Regions from separate parts of the Geobacillus sp. GHH01 genome, predicted to be linked through region 2. Evidence: a T-box and tRNA genes for the amino acid it is inferred to sense, from the RefSeq annotation. Region 2 holds a T-box; the other holds one or more tRNA genes.

The links. A T-box is a leader RNA that pairs with one kind of tRNA and senses whether it is charged. The one in region 2 lies ahead of leuS (leucine--tRNA ligase), so its partner is inferred to be a tRNA-Leu.
Region 1: it has a tRNA-Leu gene. The T-box ahead of leuS (leucine--tRNA ligase) is inferred to sense a tRNA for this amino acid. The anticodon was not compared.

The regions. Positions count from the first base shown of each region.
Region 1 covers NC_020210.1:241,297-244,555, reverse strand. The annotation lists rRNA gene GHH_RS01340 (16S ribosomal RNA) at 1-858, opposite strand, end outside; tRNA gene GHH_RS01335 (tRNA-Gly) at 960-1,033, opposite strand; tRNA gene GHH_RS01330 (tRNA-Pro) at 1,055-1,128, opposite strand; tRNA gene GHH_RS01325 (tRNA-Arg) at 1,133-1,209, opposite strand; tRNA gene GHH_RS01320 (tRNA-Leu) at 1,286-1,368, opposite strand; tRNA gene GHH_RS01315 (tRNA-Leu) at 1,384-1,465, opposite strand; tRNA gene GHH_RS01310 (tRNA-Lys) at 1,471-1,546, opposite strand; tRNA gene GHH_RS01305 (tRNA-Gln) at 2,085-2,159, opposite strand; tRNA gene GHH_RS01300 (tRNA-Asp) at 2,174-2,249, opposite strand; tRNA gene GHH_RS01295 (tRNA-Glu) at 2,282-2,353, opposite strand; tRNA gene GHH_RS01290 (tRNA-Ser) at 2,373-2,465, opposite strand; tRNA gene GHH_RS01285 (tRNA-Asn) at 2,473-2,547, opposite strand; gene GHH_RS01280 (SprT family protein) at 3,184-3,259, opposite strand, start outside.
Region 2 covers NC_020210.1:2,920,265-2,923,523, forward strand. The annotation lists gene leuS (leucine--tRNA ligase) at 1-1,815, opposite strand, end outside; T-box leader at 1,892-2,113, opposite strand; gene GHH_RS14395 (MFS transporter) at 2,607-3,259, opposite strand, start outside.

The DNA.
Region 1 (3,259 bases), 900 kb from region 2:
GTGTGACCCCTCTAACACTTAGCACTCATCGTTTACGGCGTGGACTACCAGGGTATCTAATCCTGTTTGCTCCCCACGCTTTCGCGCCTCAGCGTCAGTTGCAGGCCAGAGAGCCGCCTTCGCCACTGGTGTTCCTCCACATCTCTACGCATTTCACCGCTACACGTGGAATTCCGCTCTCCTCTCCTGCACTCAAGTCCCCCAGTTTCCAATGACCCTCCACGGTTGAGCCGTGGGCTTTCACATCAGACTTAAGAGACCGCCTGCGCGCGCTTTACGCCCAATAATTCCGGACAACGCTCGCCCCCTACGTATTACCGCGGCTGCTGGCACGTAGTTAGCCGGGGCTTTCTCGTGAGGTACCGTCACCGCGCCGCCCTCTTCGAACGGCGCTCCTTCGTCCCTCACAACAGAGCTTTACGACCCGAAGGCCTTCTTCGCTCACGCGGCGTCGCTCCGTCAGGCTTTCGCCCATTGCGGAAGATTCCCTACTGCTGCCTCCCGTAGGAGTCTGGGCCGTGTCTCAGTCCCAGTGTGGCCGGTCACCCTCTCAGGCCGGCTACGCATCGTCGCCTTGGTGAGCCGTTACCTCACCAACTAGCTAATGCGCCGCGGGCCCATCCGCAAGTGACAGCCCAAAGGCCGCCTTTCAACCGAAGACCATGCGGTCTTCGGTGTTATCCGGTATTAGCTCCGGTTTCCCGGAGTTATCCCGGTCTTGCGGGCAGGTTGCCCACGTGTTACTCACCCGTCCGCCGCTGACCAAACAAGAGCAAGCCCTCGTTCGGTCCGCTCGACTTGCATGTATTAGGCACGCCGCCAGCGTTCGTCCTGAGCCAGGATCAAACTCTCCAAAGAAAGTTGATTGGCTTTTGCTTCGGCCCATGCGGACCTCCGCTTTTCGTCGCGCTTCGTTTCGTTCAGTTTTCAAGGAACGAAATAATCCTATGGACTCTTCATGGAGCGGGTGATGGGAATCGAACCCACGACATCAGCTTGGAAGGCTGAGGTTTTACCACTAAACTACACCCGCATAATATTTAGTTTAACAAAATCGGGAAGACAGGATTTGAACCTGCGACCCCATGGTCCCAAACCATGTGCTCTACCAAGCTGAGCTACTTCCCGATGATGGCGCGCTCGAGAGGATTCGAACCCCTAACCTTCTGATCCGTAGTCAGATGCTCTATCCAATTGAGCTACGAGCGCAATAGATTATTGCACCAAAGAGACGGATTATATTTTAGCAACTCGCTGTGTTGCTGTCAATAGTTTATCTAAAAAATGCGGTCGAGAGGACTTGAACCTCCACGGGGTCGCCCCCACTAGGCCCTCAACCTAGCGCGTCTGCCATTCCGCCACGACCGCATATTGACTAATCAGTGCGGGTGGAGGGACTTGAACCCCCACGCCGTGAGGCGCCAGATCCTAAGTCTGGTGCGTCTGCCAATTCCGCCACACCCGCTAATATGGTGAGCCATGGAGGACTCGAACCTCCGACCCTCTGATTAAAAGTCAGATGCTCTACCTACTGAGCTAATGGCTCATGGTTGGGTATACACTCCAGGTACTACCTAGCTCTACCTGCCTCTTCCTCTGCCAGCCTATTCAAAGAAGCTAGGTGCGTCGAGGCAACTCGAAGCAAACTCGAAGATGCAGCGCTCGTTACTGAGCTAATGGCTCATAGTCAAGTATACACTCACAGTGAACGATGTCCCTTCCTCTGCTAGCATATTCGAAGATGTCGGATGCGTCGGGACAACTCGCAGCGAACTCGAAGATGCAGCGCTCGTTACTGAGCTAATGGCTCATAGTCAAGTATACACTCACAGTGAACGATGTCCCTTCCTCTGCTAGCATATTCGAAGATGTCGGATGCGTCGGGACAACTCGCAGCGAACTCGAAGATGCAGCGCTCGTTACTGAGCTAATGGCTCATAGTCAAGTATACACTCACAGTGAACGATGTCCCTTCCTCTGCTAGCATATTCGAAGATGTCGGATGCGTCGGGACAACTCGCAGCGAACTCGAAGATGCAGCGCTCGTTACTGAGCTAATGGCTCATGTATTTAACACATAAAAATGGCTGGGCCAGCTGGATTCGAACCAGCGCATCACGGAGTCAAAGTCCGTTGCCTTACCGCTTGGCTATGGCCCAGCGATTTAGTGCAATGGCGGTCCCGACGGGACTCGAACCCGCGATCTCCTGCGTGACAGGCAGGCATGTTAACCACTACACTACGGGACCACAAATCGCGGGGATCACCCCGCGCTATTCAGTGACCCGTACGGGATTCGAACCCGTGTTACCGCCGTGAAAGGGCGGTGTCTTAACCACTTGACCAACGGGCCACGCATATACGTATTGGAGTGGCGGAGAAGGCGGGATTTGAACCCGCGCGCCGTAAAGCCACGACCTAACGGTTTAGCAAACCGTCCCCTTCAGCCACTTGGGTACTTCTCCAAAGAAATGGCTCCGCAAGTAGGATTCGAACCTACGACCTACCGGTTAACAGCCGGTTGCTCTACCGCTGAGCTATTGCGGAATGATGAAAAAATTATATGTCATGCATATCTTTACGATGTGCTCGTTGCCTCTTCCTCTGCCAGCTAATTCAAGAAAGCGAGATGCGTCGAGGCAACTCGCAGCCAATTCGAAGATGTGAGGCTCGTCGCTGAGCTATTGCGGAATGATGTTTGACAATCGACATTGTTTATTATATTGAGCAACTTGTCGTTTGTCAATACGTTTTCCCGCAACTTCCTCTGCTGTTTTCCGCCGTTTAGCGACGGCTTTTATAATTTAGCACACGATCATCCTGATTGTCAACCTTTTTTCGCAAAATGTTTTGTTTGATTATTGGCATTGACTGGACATTATAGTTTAACAATTCCTGACGAAAAGGCAGCTTGTCTATTTTCTCGACTGACGAACACCAAGGCGTGACGGAAGAACGAACAACCACCCGCTTCACAGACCCATGCATGGGTCTGAAAGCAGCATTGTTCAGTCGCCCGACAGTCGATCAAATGCCGAGGCTATGGAAAAGCTGCAAATGTTAAAGTTTCAAATTGCATCTACTCTGAAAATACCTGAGCTTCAAAATGTGTAAAACTGTAATATTCGACATAGAGATATTTTCATCCTTCCGATGGCAACCAAATTTTTCTGTCATGGAAGCCTAGGATCGTTTGAGCTTGCTTCGGCAGCGGCCGCAAACATAACGGTCTATGTTGATCCGTCTTTTGCGGCGGTAG
Region 2 (3,259 bases):
GAACATTTCATACAGCCGCAAGGTGTCGGCCCCATGGCTTTCGATGATGTCGTCCGGGTTGACGACATTGCCTTTTGATTTGCTCATTTTTTCGTTGTTTTCGCCTAAAATCATCCCTTGGTTGAACAGCTTTTGGAACGGTTCTTTCGTCGGCACGATGCCAAGGTCATAGAGAAACTTATGCCAGAAGCGGGCATAAAGCAAATGCAAAACCGCGTGCTCCGCCCCGCCGATGTAAACATCGACCGGCAGCCACTTTTTCAGCTTTTCCGGATCGGCGAGCTGCTTGTCGTTGTGCGGGTCGATGTAGCGCAAATAATACCAGCAGCTTCCAGCCCATTGCGGCATCGTGTTCGTTTCGCGCCGCCCTTTTTTCCCGGTTTTCGGGTCGACAACATTGACCCATTCTTCGATGTTGGCCAGCGGCGACTCGCCCGTTCCCGACGGACGGATTTCATCCGTTTTCGGCAACACAAGCGGCAATTCCTCTTCCGGCACCGGCGTCATCGTGCCGTCTTCCCAATGGATGATCGGAATCGGCTCGCCCCAGTAGCGCTGGCGGCTGAACAGCCAGTCGCGCAGCCGGTACGACACTTTTTTCCGCCCTTTGCCGTGCTCCTCAAGCCAGGCGATCATTTTGTCGATCGCTTCCTGCTTGTTCAACCCGTTCAAAAACTCGGAGTTGATATGCTCGCCATCTCCGGTGTACGGTTCTTTTTCGATATCGCCGCCGGCGACGACTTCTTTCATCGGCAAGTGGAATTTTTTCGCAAACTCGTAGTCGCGCTCATCGTGCGCCGGCACGGCCATGATCGCTCCGGTGCCGTAGCTCATCAAGACGTAGTCAGCGATCCAAATCGGAAGCCGATCGCCGGTGACCGGGTGAATGGCGTACGCGCCGGTGAACACGCCCGTTTTTTCTTTCGCCAAATCGGTGCGCTCAAGGTCGCTTTTGCTTTGAATTTCCTTTAAGTAGGCGTCAACGGCTGGCTTTTGCTCCGGCGTCGTGATTTTTTCAACGAGCGGATGCTCCGGCGCCAAGACGGTGTACGTCGCGCCAAACAGCGTATCCGGACGCGTCGTGAACACGGTGAATGTTTCGTCATGGCCGTCGACGGCGAACTCGATTTCCGCTCCTTCCGAACGGCCAATCCAGTTGCGCTGCATCTCCTTAATGCTTTCCGGCCAGTCGAGCTCTTCCAAATCTTCAAGCAAGCGGTCGGCATAGGCGGTGATTTTCAGCATCCATTGCCGCATCGGCTTGCGGATGACCGGATGCCCGCCGCGCTCGCTCCGGCCGTTGATCACCTCTTCGTTCGCCAGCACCGTGCCGAGCGCCGGGCACCAGTTGACCGGCACTTCATCCATGTAGGCGAGCCCTTTTTCATACAGCTTCAAGAAAATCCATTGCGTCCATTTGTAATAGTTCGGGTCGGTCGTATTGATCTCCCGGTCCCAGTCGTACGAAAAGCCAAGCGATTTGATTTGCCGGCGGAAATTGTCGATGTTTTTTTGCGTAAACTCCGCCGGGTCGTTGCCGGTATCGAGCGCATATTGCTCGGCCGGCAGCCCGAACGCGTCCCAGCCCATCGGGTGAAGGACGTTGTACCCTTGCATCCGCTTCATGCGCGCCAAAATATCGGTCGCCGTATATCCTTCCGGATGGCCGACGTGCAAGCCGGCGCCGGATGGATACGGGAACATGTCGAGAACGTAAAACTTCGGCTTGTCATCATCATCGGACGTGCGGAACGTTTTGTTTTTCTCCCAATAGTCCTGCCATTTTTGTTCAATTTCGCGGTGGTTGAAGCTCATCGCAGCACTCCTCCTATCAAGTTCTACTTGCATCATTGACGAAAATATGTACAAAAAAACCCCCCCATCCCCACAGCAAAGGGACGAGAGGCGCGCTTCCCGCGGTACCACCCTTTTTGGCGCGCCAAACGGCGCACCCGCTTTCTTCCTTAACGCGGATGGACGGCCGGCGCTGTCGATGACCGTTCACGCCGGCAACTCCGAGGCGAGTTCACGAGCCGACTTCGGTTGACTCGCACCATCCGTCAACTCTCTGCCGTCCGTCGGGCCCGCTACTGCTCCTCTTCACCGTTATTCGCCTTATTCGCACGTCAACTACCCCCACTTCGCTAACGCTTGAAGTGGGGGCTTGCAACTCCCCAGAAGTGCAAACGGACTTCGTCCTCCTTCCTTGACTTGGGGTTGCATCAGGGGGCAGGTTGACGACTACCCAACGACGCAGGTCATGCCTGCATCGTTACCGATTCTCTCGGTGTGTCTGTTGGCAGTACTTGGCTTCCACACACAACAGACAGACCTACGCTCATGTTTTACGGTTGCAACGTTTCCTGCAACCAACTCCATCCATCGAGCAGCCGTTATTGGAGTGCCTTTATTTAACAGTTTTCTCCACGTCTTTATTCTATCATACACAAAAGAAAGGGGGAACGCACATTCCTCTCCCACTTACTCCCTTTGGTCGTTGAAGTGGGAGTCTCCTGCGCGAAATAGGATGAATCGAGCGATGAGTGGACAGAATGACAAATTTATTATTATTTTAAAAAATTTGTCGATCAATTGCAAGCCGAAATCTATACGGAAGCCGCGGTTTTTTCATCCGCGTTCTCCGTCCGCTTCGGGAGCCGACGATCATGCAAAAGCGCGGCCAGCACCGCCAATAAGGCAAACAATGCTAACATCATGATGAGCAGTTTCATTCCAAACAGATCGGCGACCGAGCCGCCGATGACCGGTCCGATCATCCGTCCGGCCGTGGCCGTCCCGTTGACGATTCCTTGGTAAAACCCGGCTTTCCCCGGGGGCGCCCATTCGTTCACCGCGGCCGGAATCGCCGGCCAGACGATCATCTCGGCGATCGTGAGCACCATCATGGACGCGGCAAACTCTGCAAACGAATGCGCCCCCAACAGCATGGCAAACGAAACGGCGAAAATAAAAAAACCGATCACGATTTGCCGCTTCAACGTCGGCATGAAGCGGCGGATGACCGCTGACAACAGCGGCTGGGCCAAGACGATCAACGCCCCGTTGATCGTCCAAAGCAAGCTGTACTGCCCGACTGGTATCCCGAGCTCGCGTGTATAGGCGGCGATCGTCGTCGACCATTGGACATAGCTCAACCAACACAGTCCATAGCCGGCGCAAAGGAGGGCAAGCGCCCAGCCCGCGGAGCGGGATGGCGCTCTTTCCGCTTCTCCGGATCGTTTCTTTCTCGGCGGCGGCA